DNA from 4 places in the Mesorhizobium newzealandense genome. Region 3 is predicted to be linked to each of the others. Evidence: predicted binding sites of a transcription regulator. Region 3 holds the regulator's gene; each other region holds the start of a gene.

Region 1 (4,061 bases), on a different contig from region 3:
TCGCGGTCCGGTCGCCGGCAAGACCATCGCCTGGACCGGCGACGGCAACAATGTGCTGCATTCGCTGCTCGAGGCCTCGGCGCGGTTCCGCTTCAACCTCAACGTCGCCGTGCCCGAAGGCAGCGAGCCGGCGCAGAAGCATATCGACTGGTCGCAAGCGCATGGCGGCAAACTACACTTCACCCGCTCGCCCGAGGAAGCCGTCGATCAGGTCGACTGCATCGTCACCGATTGCTGGGTGTCGATGGGCCAGGAACATCGCGCCCGCGGCCACAACGTGTTCTCGCCCTACCAGGTCAATGCCAAGCTGATGGCCAAGGCCAAGCCGGACGCATTGTTCATGCACTGTCTGCCGGCGCATCGCGGCGAGGAAGTGACCGACGAGGTCATTGACGGGCCGCATTCGGTGGTCTTCGACGAGGCCGAGAACCGACTCCATGCGCAGAAGGCGGTTCTGGCGTGGTGCCTCGGCGCTTGATCCGGGCCGACTTGATCCGGGCCGACTTGATACAGGGCTGGGTGATGCCTATCTGCGGGCCATCACGCAAAAACAGCGCGTTTCGACGCATGCGCCCCGGAGGGCGGCATGGCCGCGCCCCGGAGCTTTGTCATGTTGGAAACCTATCAAGTGACTGAACATCACCCCAAACTCGGCGAATTCGGCTACGCCGGTGACGATCACGTCGTGCCTTTCGAGGTCGGTCCGCTCGATGTGCGCGGCCGCACCGTTCAGCTCGGGCCGATGCTCGACGCCATCCTGACCCGCCACGACTACCCCGAGCCGGTCGCCCGCCTGCTGGCGGAAGCCTGTGTGTTGACGGTCCTGCTTGGCACCTCGCTCAAATTCGAGGGCAAGTTCATCTTGCAGACCCGCACCGACGGGCCGGTCGACATGCTGGTGGCGGATTTTTCCACGCCCTCGGCACTGCGCGCCTATGCGCGCTTCGATGCCGACCGGCTGGAGGCGCTGGTCGCGGCCGGCGAAACGTCCCAGCAGACGCTGCTCGGCAGCGGCGTGCTGGCGCTGACCATCGACCAGGGCGCTCACACGCAGCGCTATCAGGGCATCGTCCAGCTCGACGGCGAAACGCTGGAGGATGCGGCACGCACCTATTTCCGTCAGTCGGAGCAGATCCCGACCGATCTCAGGCTCTCGGTGGCCAAGCTGCTGACGCCTGGCGTCGGCGGCGCCCGCGAGCAATGGCGTGCCGGCGGCATCCTGGCGCAGTTCCTGCCGCAGTCGCCCGAGCGCATGCGGGTTCCGGACCTGCCGGGTGGTGACGGCGATCCGCGCGAGGAAATCCACGGTCCGGCCGACAATTCCTGGCAGGAGCTGCTGGCATTGCTCGGCACCATCGAGCCGACCGAACTGATCGACCCGACGATCGGCGCCGAGCGGCTGCTCTACAGGCTGTTCCACGAACATGGCGTGCGCGTCTTCGGCGGCGTTCCGGTCGCCGACCAGTGCTCATGCTCGCGCGACAAGATCCGCGGCATCCTCGAGGGCTTCTTGGCGCAGGAGATCAAGGACAGCACCGAGGACGGCGGCATCCACGTCGCCTGCGAATTCTGCTCGAAGCAATACGACTTCGATCCGGCGGAATTTACGGCGGCTCAGTAGAGAAAAATACGCATCACCGGCTGCTTCGCGGCCGGTGAGCGAACTAATTCACCGTTCGCCGGGTGCCCGGCAGATCAAGCGAAAAGGCGGGGATGGCGATGTCGAACGTCTCGCCCCGCTTGTTGCGCATGGTGTAGTGCCCGACCATGATGCCGGACGGTGTCGAGAGCGGGCAACCGGACGTGTATTGATAGCTGTCACCGGGATTGAGTTCGGGCTGATCGCCGACGACGCCCGGTCCGCGCACCTCCTCGACCCGGCCGGTGCCGTCGGTGATGTGCCAATAGCGAGACAACAGCTGCACGAAATCGTCCGACTGGTTGTCGATCGTTATCTGATAGCCCCAGACATAGCGGTTCTCGGACGGATCCGAGCGGTCCTCCAGATAGAACGGCCTGACCTGCACTTCGATGTTGCGCGTCACGGCGCGGTACATAAGCGGCTCCAAAACAATCCAGGTCGAACTGTCCTCGCTCCGAGCGAGCAGGTCAACGTGCGCGTCTTGTCGCGCCCGGCCTGAAAGGCAGGTGCCGACAAAGAATGTCATTTAAGTGACACATGACAATGGTGGTGTGCACGAAGCGGGCGACTCGGCGCTCTGTCGAACTGTTGAAAACGGCCATCACGCGGGCCGTCTTTTCTGGAGTGACCAGATCTCGATGGAACTCACGCTCATAACCGCCTCGCTTTCGATCGCTCTCATTCTCTCAAATCTCGCCAGCATCCTGCTCGCCGCTTCGCGTCTGAAGCGGCGCCGCACCATCGCGCCGCCGGCCGGCAAGTCGCGGCCGGTGTCGATCGTCGTGCCGTCGCGTGGCGTCGAGCCGTTCACGCAGGAGACGCTGGAGCGTGCCTTCTCGCTCGACTGGCCGCGCTACGAGCTGATCTTCTGCGTCGCCCATGCCGATGATCCGGTGGTCAGGCTGATCTACGCCGCCATCGCCCGCTTCCCCAAGGTGCCGGCCCGGCTGTTGATCGGCGACGACCGTATCAGCGCCAATCCGAAGCTCAACAATTGCGTCAAAGGCTGGGAGGCGGCGCGCCACGATTGGGTTGTCTTGGCCGATTCCAACGTGTTGATGCCGAGAGACTATATTCAGCACCTCATGGCGGCGTGGCGGCCGGATACCGGCCTTGTCTGCTCGACGCCGATCGGCTCGCGGCCGGCCGGCTTCTGGGCCGAAGTCGAATGCGCCTTCCTCAACACGCTGCAGGCGCGCTGGCAATATGCCGGCGATGCGCTTGGCCTCGGCTTTGCCCAGGGCAAGAGCATGTTGTGGAACAAGCCGATGCTCGACGCCAGCGGCGGCATCCGTGCGCTGGCCGCCGAGATCGCCGAGGACGCCGCTGCGACCAAGCTGGCCAATGGCCTTGGGCTGCGCGTCAATCTCGTCACCGCGCCCTTCGAGCAGCCGCTCGGCCGGCGCACGTTCGGCGAGATCTGGTCGCGTCAGGCCCGTTGGGCGCGGCTGCGCCGCGTCACCTTCCCGCTGTTCTTCGCACCCGAGATCCTGACTGGCGCTGTGGTGCCGCTGGTGCTTGCGCTGGTTGCGGCGGCAGCCGCCGGCGTCAGCCTCTGGGCAACCGCCATTGCCGTGCTGGCGGCCTTCTACCTTCCGGAGTGCGTCCTGGCCTGGTCAAAGGGCTGGTACCTGTCGCCGCGCATGGTCGTGGCGATCATGGTGCGCGACGTGATCCTGCCGGCGATGTGGGCGCGCGGCTGGCTCGGCGGCGCCGTCGACTGGCGCGGCAACGCGATGACCATCGGCACCAAGGCCGCCGAACTGGAAGAGACGCCGTCCGGTGCCTGAAAGCCAAAGGCCTCCTATTTGGCCTTCAGCGCCTGTTCGATGTCTTCCAGAAGATCGTCGGTATCCTCCAGGCCGACCGACAGCCTGAGCGTGCCAGGCCCGATGCCGAGTTCGGCGCGGGCCTCGTCGCTCAGATTCTTGTGCGTCGTCGTTGCCGGATGGGTGATCAGGCTCTTGGCGTCGCCGAGATTGTTGGAGATCAGCACGATGTCGAGGGCGTTCTGCAAGGCGAAAGCCGCCTGTTTGCCGCCCTTGACGTCCAGGCAGATCAGCGTCGAGCCACCCGACATCTGCTTCTTGACGATGGCCGCCTGGGGATGATCGGCGCGGCCGGGATAGATGACGCGGGCGATCTCGGGCCGCTCGGCCAGGAAATCCGCGATCTTGCCGGCGCTTTCCGTCTGCTGGCGCACGCGCAGCGGCAGCGTCTCCAGGCCCTTCAGCAGCGTCCAGGCATTGAACGGCGACAGGCTCGGACCGGTGTGGCGGAAATAGTCGTGCAGGTTCTCGTCGATCCATTTCTTGTCCGACAGGATGACACCGCCGAGACAGCGGCCCTGGCCGTCAATGTGCTTGGTCGCCGAATAGACGACGATGTGCGCGCCGAGCTGCAGCGGTTTCTGCTGCAA
Region 2 (4,061 bases), on a different contig from region 3:
GCAGGCTCTTTGTCGAAGTATCGGACGGCGGGCCAGGCTTCGATCCGGCACGGGTCGAGGGCCTGGGCCTCGCCGGCCTCAGAGAGCGGGTTGAAAGCATTGGCGGCCAGTTCGAAACCGTCACCGGGCCGCAAGGCACGCGATTGGTGATCCGTTTATCGGTCGAGGAGCAAGCATGATTGGTGCCATTCGTATCGCCATTGTCGACGATCATCCCCTCTTTCGCGAAGGCGTGACGCGCAGCCTGGCGGAAATCGGAGGCTTCGAGATGGTTGGCGAGGGCGCCACTGCGCAGGATGCCGAACGCATCGTCTCGACGATACGGCCCGACATATTGCTGCTCGATATCTCCATGCCGGGCGGCGGTCTGGCCGCGGTTGCGACCATCCTCGACGGCCATCCAGCCCAGAAGATCGTCATGCTGACCGTTTCGGAGGCCAATGCCGATGTGACCAGGGCCCTGAACGCAGGGGTGCGTGGCTATGTCCTCAAAGGTATCGGGTCGCGCGCGCTGGCCGACATTCTGCATAACGTGGCGGCCGGCGAAAGCTATCTTTCGCCGACGCTGTCGGCCCGCCTGCTTTCGGATCTCCAGTCCCTGCAGCCGACCAACGGCATAGAGGACCGGCTGCGGCAACTCACCGAGCGTCAGGCGGAAATTCTGCGGCTGGTGGCGGAGGGGCTAAGCAACAAGGAAGTGGCCTTGCGGCTGGAGTTGCAAGAGAAGACCGTGAAGCATCACATGACCGGCGTGCTCTCGAAACTCAACGTGCGAAACCGCACCGAAGCCGCCTTGATGATGCGTGAGGCGCGCGACCGAGACCGGAACCATTCGTAGAGGCTTCCGTCATCGCACTGCTGGAAAACCGGGTGACGCCGGGCAAAAACGAGGTCACCTCCGCCGGGGGCGGCGGAGGTGACGTGTGAAGCCGGCCGTTGCCTGTTGGCCGACTTCACAAGGCCTTGAGGCGGCTGACATCCGCCGGCGTGACCTGGCGATCGATGATCGTACGCCCCAGCGCATCCTCCATCCTGAAACGGCCGTTCTCGATCGTTTCCGTTATGCCGTCGGGATGCTGGACCGTGATCTTGTTGCCGTCCACGTCAACCTCGTCACCGGTCTCGGCGTTGACATGATGGCCGTTGTCGTTCTGCCCCTTGCTGGCCCCCTTGCCGTTGCCACCGCTGCTGTTGCCGCCGCTGTTGCCACCATTGCCGTTTCCGCCGCCGTTTCCGCCGCCGCCACCGCCGCCCTTGCCGGCCTGTGCACTAGCGGCGTAGATCCCGGGAGCGTAGCCGTGGAAGGCAATTTGATAGGGAGCGATGATCAACGCCAGCGCGGCTGCGGATCTGAGTGCCAGCCGGCAACAACGGGGCGTGATCGATCTGTGCATCCTGATCTCCGTCGATTGAGCTGGCGCGCCCACCGTCGACGTTGCAGTTGCACCAGCATCGCCGAAAGAAGTGATCCCCGAAAGCCGCGTCCGACCGTTGCGCTTGTTACCCAGGACCTTTGCAAGCACAAGATTGGACTAAAGTCCCAAGAGTGTGATAATAAATACCTCTTATGAACGGCGGCGACCGCCATCGCCGACGGGAAGCTGGCTTTCCTGACGCCTGGCGGCGGCAGATGCCGAACATCAAGTCACCTCCGCCGGGGGCGGCGGAGGTGACTTGTAGGACCTTCACAAAGCTTGGAGACGACTGATGTCGTCCGCCGTCGCCGGACGTTCGACAATCGTGCGGCCGAGTGCATCCTTCATCTCGAAGCGACCGTTCTCGATCTCCTCCGTGATACCGTCGGGATGTTCGACTTCGATCTTGTTGCCTTTCACTTCGACCCTGTCGCCGGTCGCCGCATTGACATGATCCCCATCATCGTCGTGGCCTTTGGAGTTGCCGACATCGCCGTCGTTTCCGCTGTTGCTGTTGCCACTCCCGCCGCTGCCGCTGCCGCCACCATGTCCGCCATCCTTGGCATGCGCGCTTGCCGCTAGGATGCCGGGAGCCGCGCCGTGGAAAGCGAGTTGACAGGGGGCGATGGCGAGCGCCAATGCCGACGTCGCCCTCAGTGCCAGCCAGCAATAACGGATCGTGATCGATCTGCGCATCCTGGTCTCTTCTTCAATCGGGCCGGCGGATTTCAAGCAGGCGAATTTCAGGGCCGGCGTTCGCAAGTGGCCGACCATGGCCGACAGCGCGGCCTCGCGTAATCGGCCCACGACCGATGCGATGCCGCCAAGGGACCTTTGCCGGGCCTGACAAGGGACCTTTGTCCCAGCGCTGCGTGCTGCTCCCAGAATGCTTGGCCAACGGCGCGCAATGCCTGTTGCGGCTGAACGGTCTCGATGTCACGAAAATGTGATCAGGCGACTATAAGGGGGTTGAACAGGCAACCCGCTCCAGCCACCCTAAAGCCAGAGGCAAGCCAGATGACCGAACACCGCTCCCCCGACGCCAAATTCCGCACCAGCCTGCTTGAGGAAAATGACGGCCCGGCCACCAATCCCTCCGACAACCGCACCATGGGCGAGATCATCGCCGCACGGTTCTCGCGCCGTGGTTTCCTCAAGGGCTCGCTGGCCGTCTCGGCCATTGCCGCCACCGTCAGCCCACTGGCGCTGGTCAGCGCCGACCAGGCCCGCGCCGCCGAAGGCTCGGCCTTCGCGTTCGACGAGTTGGAGGCCGGCATCGACGACAAGCATCATGTCGCGCCGGGCTACGATGCCGATGTGCTGCTGCGCTGGGGCGATCCGCTGTTTGCCGATTCGCCGGAGTTCGACCCGACCAAACAGTCGGCGCAGGCGCAGTCCAGACAGTTCGGCTACAACAACGACTATGTCGGCTACATCGCAATCGACGGCTCGGCCGAACACGGCCTGCTGGTCGTCAACCACGAATACACCACCCCGCATCTGATGTTCCCGGGCATCGTGAAGATCGTCGAGAAGGACGGCAAGAAATCGGCCGACGTCGCACCGCTGAGCAAGGAGCAGGTCGATGTCGAGATGGCCGCGCATGGCGGTACCATCGTCGAGATCCGCAAGGACGGCGGCAAATGGCAGGTGGTGCGCGACGGCAAGCTCAACCGCCGCATCACCTCCAACACCGAAATGGCGCTGTCCGGCCCGGTTGCCGGCCATGACCGCGTCAAGACCAACGCCGATCCGTCCGGCACCAAGGTGTTCGGCACCTTCAACAACTGTGCCGGCGGCGTCACCCCCTGGGGCACCTATGTGATGGCCGAGGAGAACATCCACGGCTATTTCTCCGGCGAATTGCCCGAGGGCCACAAGGAAGCTGCCAACTACAAGCGCCTCGGCATTCCCGAAGGCGCCTATGAATGGGCGGCACACCATGACCGTTTCGACCTGTCCAAGGAGCCGAACGAGGCCAATCGTTTCGGCTGGATCGTCGAGGTCGACGTCAACGATCCGACCTCGACGCCGAGGAAGCGCACCGCCATGGGCCGCTTCAAGCATGAGGGCGCAGAATCGATCGTCGCCAAAGATGGCCGCGTCGTCTTCTATCTCGGCGACGACGAGCGCTTCGACTATGCCTACAAGTTCGTCACCAAGGCGGCCTTCAATCCGAACGACCGCGCCGCCAACAAGGATCTGCTCGACGACGGCACGCTGCATGTCGCCAAGTTCGCCGAGGATGGCTCCGTCGAATGGCTGCCGATCGTCTTCGGCCAGGGCCCGCTGACCCCCGAGAACGGCTTCGCCAGCCAAGCCGACGTGCTGATCGAGACTCGGCGCGCCGCCGACCTGCTCGGCGCCACCAAGATGGACCGCCCCGAGGACATCCAGCCCAACGGCGTCAACGGCAAGGTCTATGTCATGCTGACCAACAATTCGAAGCGCAAGGCAGACCAGATCGACGCCGCCAACCCGCGCGCCGAGAACACCTTCGGCCACATCATCGAGATCGCCGAGGGTGGCGGCGATTTCGCCGCCACCCGAGGCAAGTGGGAAGTGCTTTTGAAATGCGGCGATCCGGCGGTTGCCGATGTCGGCGCCACCTTCTCGACCGCAACGACGGCCAATGGCTGGTTCGGC
Region 3 (4,061 bases):
GATCGCCGCCGAGGCAACCGCCAGCAAGGCCAAGATCGAGGTCAAGAACCTCAACTTCTACTACGGCCAGAGCAAGGCGTTGAAGGACATCACGCTGTCATTGCCCGAGCGCAGCGTCACCGCCTTCATCGGCCCTTCCGGCTGCGGGAAGTCGACGCTGCTGCGCGTCTTCAACCGCATCTACGAACTCTATCCCAAGCAGACCGCCGAGGGCCAGGTGTTGCTCGACGGCCAGAACGTTCTCGACCGCTCGCAGGACCTCAACCTGCTGCGGACCAAGATCGGCATGGTGTTCCAGAAGCCGACGCCGTTCCCGATGTCGATCTATGAAAACATCGCCTTCGGTGTCAGGCTCTACGAGAAACTCAGCAAGTCCGAGATGGACGGCCGCGTCGAGCAGGCGCTGAAGCGCGCCGCACTGTGGACCGAGGTCAAGGATAAGCTCAACGCCAGCGGCCTCAGCCTCTCCGGTGGCCAGCAGCAGCGGCTCTGCATCGCCCGTACCGTGGCGGTGAAGCCGGAAGTCATCCTGCTCGACGAGCCGGCCTCGGCGCTTGACCCGCTGTCGACCGCCAAGATCGAAGAGCTGATCGACGAGTTGCAAGCCGACTACACGATCGTCATCGTCACCCACAATATGCAGCAGGCGGCGCGCGTGTCGAAGCAGACTGCCTTCATGTATCTGGGCGAACTGGTCGAGTTCGACCGCACCGAGAAGATCTTCACGTCGCCCCGCGAGAAGCGCACGCAGGACTACATCACCGGCCGCTTCGGCTGAGCTCAGGCATACGAGGGACAGGATCATGGGCGAACACACAGTCGCTTCTTTCGACGAGGATCTCGGACAGATCAGCAGGCTCATCAGTGACATGGGCGATCTCGCCGGCTCGATGGTCGGTGGTGCCACCAAGGCGCTGCTGAATTCCGACAACGCGCTGGCACAGCGCGTTGTTTCAGACGACGCGATCATGGACGCGCGCCAGCGCGAGCTCGATGACCGCGCCATCACGCTGATCGCCAAGCGGCAGCCGATGGCCGACGATCTGCGCCATGTCGTCGGTTCGATCCGCATGGCCGGCGATCTCGAACGCATCGGCGACCTTGCCAAGAACATCGCAAAGCGCGTCGGCACCGTCGGCCTCAGCGTCACACCGCGCGACCTGTCGCACTCCATCGATGGAATGGCGCAGCTGGTGCTGATCCAGGTGCAGGGCGTCATCGAGGAGTATGCGGCGCGCGACGCCGCGGCGCTGGCGAAACTGCGCGCCGACGACGAGCGCATCGACGTCAAATACACCTCCGTGTTCCGCGAACTGCTGACCTACATGATGGAAGACCCGCGCAACATCACCGCCTGCACGCATCTTCTGTTCTGCGCCAAGAACCTCGAGCGGATCGGCGATCACGTCACCAACATCGCCGAGAATGCGTATTATGTTTTGACCGGTACGCAGTTGCCCGCCAATCGTCCGAAGCAGGACGAGACGGCAATGTCCGCGCCGGCGGCATGACGACAGGGGTGACCAGTCGATGATCGCGCCACGCATCATGGTGGTGGAGGACGAGGAGCCGCTAGGCGTGCTGCTCCGCTACAATCTGGAGTCCGAGGGTTACCAGGTCGAGGTGGTGACGCGCGGTGATGAGGCCGAGATCCGGTTGCAGGAGAACGTCCCCGACCTTCTGGTGCTCGACTGGATGGTGCCGGCGGTTTCCGGCATCGAACTCTGCCGCCGGCTAAGGATGCGTCCCGAGACCGAGCGGCTGCCGATCATCATGCTGACCGCGCGCGGCGAGGAAAGCGATCGTGTGCGCGGCCTTTCGACCGGCGCCGACGATTATCTGGTCAAGCCGTTCTCGACACCGGAGTTCATGGCCAGGGTCAAGGCGCTGCTGCGCCGCGCCAAGCCGGAAGTGCTGTCCAGTGTGCTCAAGGTCGGCGACATCGTGCTCGATCGTGAATCGCACCGGGTCTATCGCAAGAAGAGCGAGATCAGGCTCGGCCCGACCGAGTTTCGCCTGCTCGAGTTCATGATGCGCCATCCCGGCCGCGTGTTCTCGCGCAGCCAACTGCTCGACAATGTCTGGGGCGAGACGATCTACATCGACGAGCGCACGGTCGACGTGCATGTCGGCCGGTTGCGCAAGGCGGTCAACAATGGCCGCATGCCCGATGTCATCCGCACCATCCGCGGTGCCGGATACGCGATCAGGGAAGATTGACTCCCGTTTGATTCACGCCACGTTCTTGCCAACGAGGCCGGATCTTGTCTGCGCGCCAGGTGCGAAAATCTCCTGGTCGACGAAAGTCAGCGCGCGCATGGCGCAGCCTTCGCGGATCAATGGCAGTTCGTTCGGCTCGGTGTCGAAGGATATCGATTTCGAGTGCTGGCCGCCGGCGGTCTGGGCAATCGCCTCGCGCAATGCCGGCTCGATCAGGTCGAAGGCCGCGGCGCTGACACCGACCATGGCGACCGGCGCCGGATCGATCAGCGCGAACAGGCTGCCGAGACCGTAGCCGAGCGCTTCGCCGGCCTTGCGGTAGGCCTCGCGCTCGGGTCCATCCCTTTCGCGAGCCGCAGTTGCCAGAGCGCGCATGTCAGCGTCACTGACATCGGCGACGGGTTCTGCGTCCTCACTCATCTGCCTTGCGTTGCGCCAGATGGCGTAGTTGCCGGCATAGGCCTCGACGCAGCCGCGCCGTCCGCAGCGGCACAGCGCGCCGTTCGGCCGATGGATCATATGGCCGAACTCGCCGCCCGAGGAATGGGTGCCGGTGAACAGTTCGCCCTTCAGCACCAGGCCCATGCCGATGCCGTGCGACAAAAGGATGGCGATGAAGTCGTCGCGGTAGCGCTGGGGATCGCGCCAGCGCAGCGCCACCGCCATCATGTTGCAGTCGTTCTCCATGGTGGCGGGGATGCCGAACTCGTCCTCGAGTATGTCGGCGAAGGCGATATCTGTGTGCGGCGTGATCGGCGACCACAACATGGCGCGGGCACGCGTGTCGGTGATGCCCTGGATCGCCAGCGCGATGCGGGCGACATTGCGGACGTCGAGATCGGGGTCTTCGAGGCGGCGCCGCACGATGGCGACGCATTCGCCGACCAGCGCGTCGCGCGACATCGTCAGCGTATCGAGCCGGCGCTGTTCCTCGGCGATCACCTGGCCGGCATAGTCGATGACGGCGACGGAGAGGAAGTTCAGCGACAGCACTACGGTCATCACCGCCGCCGCTTCCGGATTGAGGCTGAGGCCGACCTGCGGTCTGCCGCGTTTGAGCGAGCCGGCCTCGCTCGGCTTGCTCTCGGCCAGGATGCCTTCGCCGATCAGGTCGGAGGAGATCGCCGATATGGTCGAGTGGCTGAGGCCAGTGGTCGCGGCGATCTCGGTGCGTGACGGCTGTCCGGCGCGACGCACGGCCGCAATCACCATCGCCCGGTTGCGACGGCGCAGATCGTCGTGGCGGATTCCGACCGACATGTTTTTTCACATCCTCCCGGTCGCTGCAGCCTTTCGTGCCCCCCGAAGGCTGTCAGCGAAGCCTGAAGCGCGACGCACCTCAGGCGTTGTTTCCGCTCACGTCGCCCAAACCGCTGCGCACTTTTGGGCGACATGCGCTGACCAAATTCTGGCAGAAGCCTGCCATCCTGTCATTATTTATTCCGGGGCTCGAAAAAAATTCAGAGAGACATCAAAATCCATCAGAATCGATGTTGACAGCGTTCGGCCGTTGGACCAGTATTTTTTCGAGGCTCGAAAAAATAGAGCTTCTGTGCCGGCCTACGGGTCAGTTTGGTCGCGCCATACGCGGCGCAGGGAGGATAATATGAAAAGATTCACAGCCGCCATCCTGGCGGGTGTCGCCATGTCGCTGACGCTCGTGTCGGTCGCGCAGGCGAAGGACAAGGTCATCGGCGTTTCGTGGTCCAACTTCCAGGAAGAGCGCTGGAAGACCGACGAGGCCGCCATGAAGACGGCGATCGAGGCCGCCGGCGACAAGTACATCTCCGCAGACGCGCAGTCCAATCCCGGCAAGCAGCTGACCGATGTCGAGAGCCTGA
Region 4 (4,061 bases), on a different contig from region 3:
AGCAATTCGCCGAGATGCCGCAGATCACCGAGGTGCACCGACTGACCGGCGAGGATTGCTTCATCCTGAAAGTGGTCGTCCCCTCGCCGGCGCAGCTCGAAACCATCGTCGACGCCGTGGCCCGTCACGGCGCGGTCACGACGGCGCTGGTGTTGCGCAGCGAGACACCGAAGCCGATCGGCCGCGACCTGATCAGACGGTCAGGCGGCTAGACCAGAGGGGTGTCGCCGCACTGAGGTTCAATCAACCGCTCTACCGGCTCAGATCAAGCGCAGCACTCAGGTCGCCCATCGGCGGCTGGTCGTTGTTGCGCAGCGCCTTGTCGCGGGCAGCGATCCCGGACAGCACCGGCAAATCGTAGCGCGCGGTGATGAAGCGCAGGATCGACGTCGTGTCGTATTGCGTGTGGTCGACCGTGCCCATCTTCGCATAGGGCGAGATGATGAAGGCCGGGATGCGGTTGCCCGGTCCCCAGCGGTCGGCCTTCGGCGGCGCGACATGGTCCCAGAAGCCGCCATTCTCGTCATAGGTGACGACCACCAGCATGTGGCTCCATTGCGGGCTTTTCTCCAGATGCGCGACGATGTCGGCGAGATGCTGGTCGCCGCTCGTCACATCGGCATAGCCGCTATGCTCGTTGAGATTGCCTTGCGGCTTGTAGAAACTCACCGCCGGCAGTTTGCCGTCGTCGATCACCTTGATGAATTCGGCGCCGTCCAGGCCGCCATCCCTCAGGTGCTCGGCCCGCGCGGCAGTGCCAGGCGCGTAGGCGGCGAAATAGTTGAACGGCTGGTGGTGGAACTGGAAGTTCGGCACCGGCGTCGCGTTCTTGCCGTCGAGCGTGGCCTGCCAGGCGCCGGAATACCAGGCCCAACTGACGCCCTTCAGCGACAACAGGTCGCCGATGGTGATGTCGTGCTGCGGCGGCAGCGTGGTCGGCTGCGTCGGGTCGGCCAGTGCCGTGTCGCCGCCTTCGGCCGGCTTGTTGGCGCTCGGCTGGTAAGGCGGCTGCATGGTGTTGACGGCATAGAAGTCGGGCGTGATGGCGCCGTCATTGACGAATTTCGGCACGCCGCCGAGCGCCGAGGCCGGCGAATTGTCGGCGACCTTCAGCGTCGTGCCGTCGGCCTCGACGACGGCAATCTGGCCCTTGATCGGGCTGGTGTCGGCGTGGGGATAGACCGGCACGCAGGCGCAGGCCAGCATGATATGGTTGAGGAAGGAGCCACCGAAGGCGCCCTGGAAGAAATTGTCGGCCAGCACGTACTTCTTCGCCACCGCCCACATAGGCAGGCTGGAGCCGTCATAATGGCCCATCACCAGGGCGCCGGAATCGGCCCAGGCGGCGAACTTGTCGTTCTTCCCGCCATCGATCTGCATCTGCTCCTGGTAGAAGCGGTGCCAGAGGTCGCGCGTGACGACGGAGGTCTTCTCGTTGAAGCCGCCGGCGTCGTCGATGGCGAAGCTGGCGTTGCTGAGATGCGCCGACTGCGCCTCGGTCATCGGCGGCGTCACGCCCTTGGCGGTCAGGCCGCCCCAGGCCGGCGGCAGTTCAGTCAGCGGCTTGCCGTCGCGGTCGAGCTGGCGCACCTGGCCGGCCGAGAGGTTGGCCAGCCCATTGGCGCCGGGGAAGCCGCCATAGAGATTATCGAAGCTGCGGTTCTCGGCATAGATGACGACGACGGTGTCGATCTTGTCGTAGCCGGGCGGGGCGGCGTTGGCCGTAAACGGAATCGAGGTCAGCACGGTGCCGGCCAGGCAAAGCGAGGTGAAAGGCCGCGTCATGGGAATTCCTCATGGCTGGGGTGGTGGCTAGAGGGCAATGAATGGCCGGGAGCGACGAGCCATGGGCAAACGCTAGGTCGACGCCTTGTCACCTTTGTGACATTTTCTTGTCCTGCGAACACGGTTGCGTGAGCGGGTGAGCCGGTCATCAATCCGCAGCAGTACGGTCTTAATTCCGGGGCGGAAAAACGGACCGGACGACATGACAGCGGGACAATGGAAGAAACGCGCCATCGCCGCGTCGATGCTCGGCATCGCCGCGATCCTTTCCGCAAGCATGGTCAGCGCCGGAACCGGCAGCGTCCATCCCGGGGCGATGTCGCGGGCGGATGCCTTCGCGCGGGCGCAGGCGCTGACGGCGCTTGGCCGCAAGATGTTCTTCGACACGTCGCTGTCGGCCTCCGGCAAGCAGGCCTGCTCGTCCTGCCATGATCCGCACCATGCCTTCGGCCCTGCCTCGGCGGCACCGGTCGAGATGGGCGGGCCGCATCTCGACCAGCCCGGACTGCGCGCCGTGCCGTCGCTGCGTTACCTGCAGGCGGTGCCCGCCTTCACCGAGCATTTCTACGATTCCGAGGATGAAGGCGACGAGAGCGTCGACAACGGCCCGACCGGCGGCTTGACCTGGGACGGCCGCGCCGACTGCGGCCGCGACCAGGCCAGGATCCCGATGCTGTCGCCGTTCGAGATGGCCAACAAGGATGCCGCCGCCGTCACCGCCGGATTGCGCAAGTCGGCATACGCCGATGATTTCAAGGCCGCCTTCGGCGACACCGTGTTCGACCACCCGGACGATGCCTTCGACGCCGCCGCCGAGGCGCTTGGCACCTTCGAGCAGAATGCGCCCGACTTCTATCCCTACTCCAGCCGCTACGATGCCTTCCTCGCCGGCAAGGCTGCGCTGTCGGCACAGGAATTGCGCGGCCGCGCGCTGTTCGAGGGCGAGACCAAGGGCAATTGCGCCTCCTGCCATCTGAGCGAACCCGCCAATGACGGCGAGCCGCCGCAGTTCACCGATTTCGGCCTGATCGCCGTCGCCGTGCCGCGCAATCCGGCCATCCCGGCCAATGCCGACCCCACCTATTTCGATCTCGGCCTGTGCGGGCCGCTGCGCACCGATTTCCACGGCCGGGCGGAATATTGCGGCCTGTTCAAGACGCCGACGCTGCGCAACGTCGCGCTGCGAAAAAGCTTCTTCCACAATGGCTATTTCCACACGCTGCGCGACGCGGTCGCCTTCTATGCCAGCCGCGACAGCGATCCCGGCCACTGGTATCCCAAGAACGCCGACGGCACGATCCGGCAAAACGACGATTTGCCAAAGGCTTACTGGGCCAACCTCAACCAGGATCCGCCCTTCGGCAAGAAGCCCGGCGACAGGCCGGCGCTGACCGATCCCGAGATCGACGACATCGTCGCCTTCCTGCAGACCTTGACCGACGCGGATCAGCAGGCAGAGGCGGTGCCCGCGAACTAAACCGCGCCCGCCGGGCTAGAAGGATCTGCCGGGCGGCGCGGTGGCGGCCACGGCGGGATTTCTGGGAAGAACCGGTGAAACGATGAACCGCTCTAGGCTCGCCAGGCCTCCAGATCGGCCATGATCTGCGCCTTCAACGCAGGGTCAGCGTAGCTGGCGTGCACCGATGTCGCGGCGAGCTGGCGGATGGTGTCGTCTTCCCAGGCGAAGGCCTCGGCGCAAGCGGCATAAGATGCTTCGAGAGTGGTGTCGAGCAGCGCCGGATCATCGGTGTTGATCGAGACGGCGACACCGGCCTTGCGCAGGGCGTCGAGCGGATGTTCGGTAAGCGACGGATACACGCCGAGCGCCACGTTGGAGATCGGGCAGACGCCCAGGGGAATCTGCTTCTGCGCCAACAAGTCAACAAGGTCCGGTTCCTCGATCGCCCGTACGCCGTGGTCGATGCGGTCGGCACCAAGCAGTTCGATTGCGTCGCGAACACCTTCCGGGCCGCTCGACTCGCCCGCATGAACGGTGCGCCGCAGGCCCGCCGCGCCGGCACGGCGAAACGCCTCGGCGAAGCGCGGGCCAGTGCGGCCGGCTGCCGCTTCGTTGCCGTCGATCGACAGGGCAACGACGCGCGGGTGTCGGATCGCGCCGAGCAACTCCACCAGTTCGATCGCTTCCGCCGCCGACTGGGTGCGAAGCAGGCTGACGCAAAGCCCGACCGGCGGGTGTCCGTCCTGCTCGGCGGCAGCGAAACCGGCGTCGAATGCGTCGATCATCCCCGGGATGTTCTTGTGCCAATGCGGCCAGT

The links. Region 3 encodes PhoB, which activates phosphate uptake and scavenging genes when phosphate is short. Its sites were predicted from a motif close to TGTCATNNANCTGTCAT; they were not measured.
Region 1: the regulator PhoB is predicted to act here: its motif matches at 2,163-2,179, upstream of ACFSOZ_RS38340 (ceramide glucosyltransferase).
Region 2: the regulator PhoB is predicted to act here: its motif matches at 2,350-2,366, upstream of ACFSOZ_RS04730 (PhoX family protein).
Region 4: the regulator PhoB is predicted to act here: its motif matches at 1,872-1,888, upstream of ACFSOZ_RS14780 (acid phosphatase).

Annotation. Positions count from the first base shown of each region.
Region 1 covers NZ_JBHUGZ010000032.1:115,532-119,592, forward strand. Annotated here, with positions in the region: gene argF (ornithine carbamoyltransferase) at 1-478, shown strand, start outside; gene ACFSOZ_RS38330 (Hsp33 family molecular chaperone) at 587-1,621, shown strand; gene apaG (Co2+/Mg2+ efflux protein ApaG) at 1,665-2,057, opposite strand; gene ACFSOZ_RS38340 (ceramide glucosyltransferase) at 2,281-3,432, shown strand; gene ACFSOZ_RS38345 (O-succinylhomoserine sulfhydrylase) at 3,447-4,061, opposite strand, start outside.
Region 2 covers NZ_JBHUGZ010000002.1:117,389-121,449, forward strand. Annotated here, with positions in the region: gene ACFSOZ_RS04705 (sensor histidine kinase) at 1-179, shown strand, start outside; gene ACFSOZ_RS04710 (response regulator) at 176-838, shown strand; gene ACFSOZ_RS04715 (hypothetical protein) at 954-1,331, opposite strand; gene ACFSOZ_RS04720 (hypothetical protein) at 1,686-2,054, opposite strand; gene ACFSOZ_RS04725 (hypothetical protein) at 2,095-2,262, shown strand; gene ACFSOZ_RS04730 (PhoX family protein) at 2,433-4,061, shown strand, end outside.
Region 3 covers NZ_JBHUGZ010000029.1:11,312-15,372, forward strand. Annotated here, with positions in the region: gene pstB (phosphate ABC transporter ATP-binding protein PstB) at 1-778, shown strand, start outside; gene phoU (phosphate signaling complex protein PhoU) at 804-1,511, shown strand; gene phoB (phosphate regulon transcriptional regulator PhoB) at 1,531-2,220, shown strand; gene ACFSOZ_RS33355 (ROK family protein) at 2,233-3,480, opposite strand; gene xylF (D-xylose ABC transporter substrate-binding protein) at 3,827-4,061, shown strand, end outside.
Region 4 covers NZ_JBHUGZ010000010.1:77,187-81,247, forward strand. Annotated here, with positions in the region: gene ACFSOZ_RS14775 (Lrp/AsnC family transcriptional regulator) at 1-212, shown strand, start outside; gene ACFSOZ_RS14780 (acid phosphatase) at 253-1,785, opposite strand; gene ACFSOZ_RS14785 (cytochrome-c peroxidase) at 2,030-3,262, shown strand; gene add (adenosine deaminase) at 3,355-4,061, opposite strand, start outside.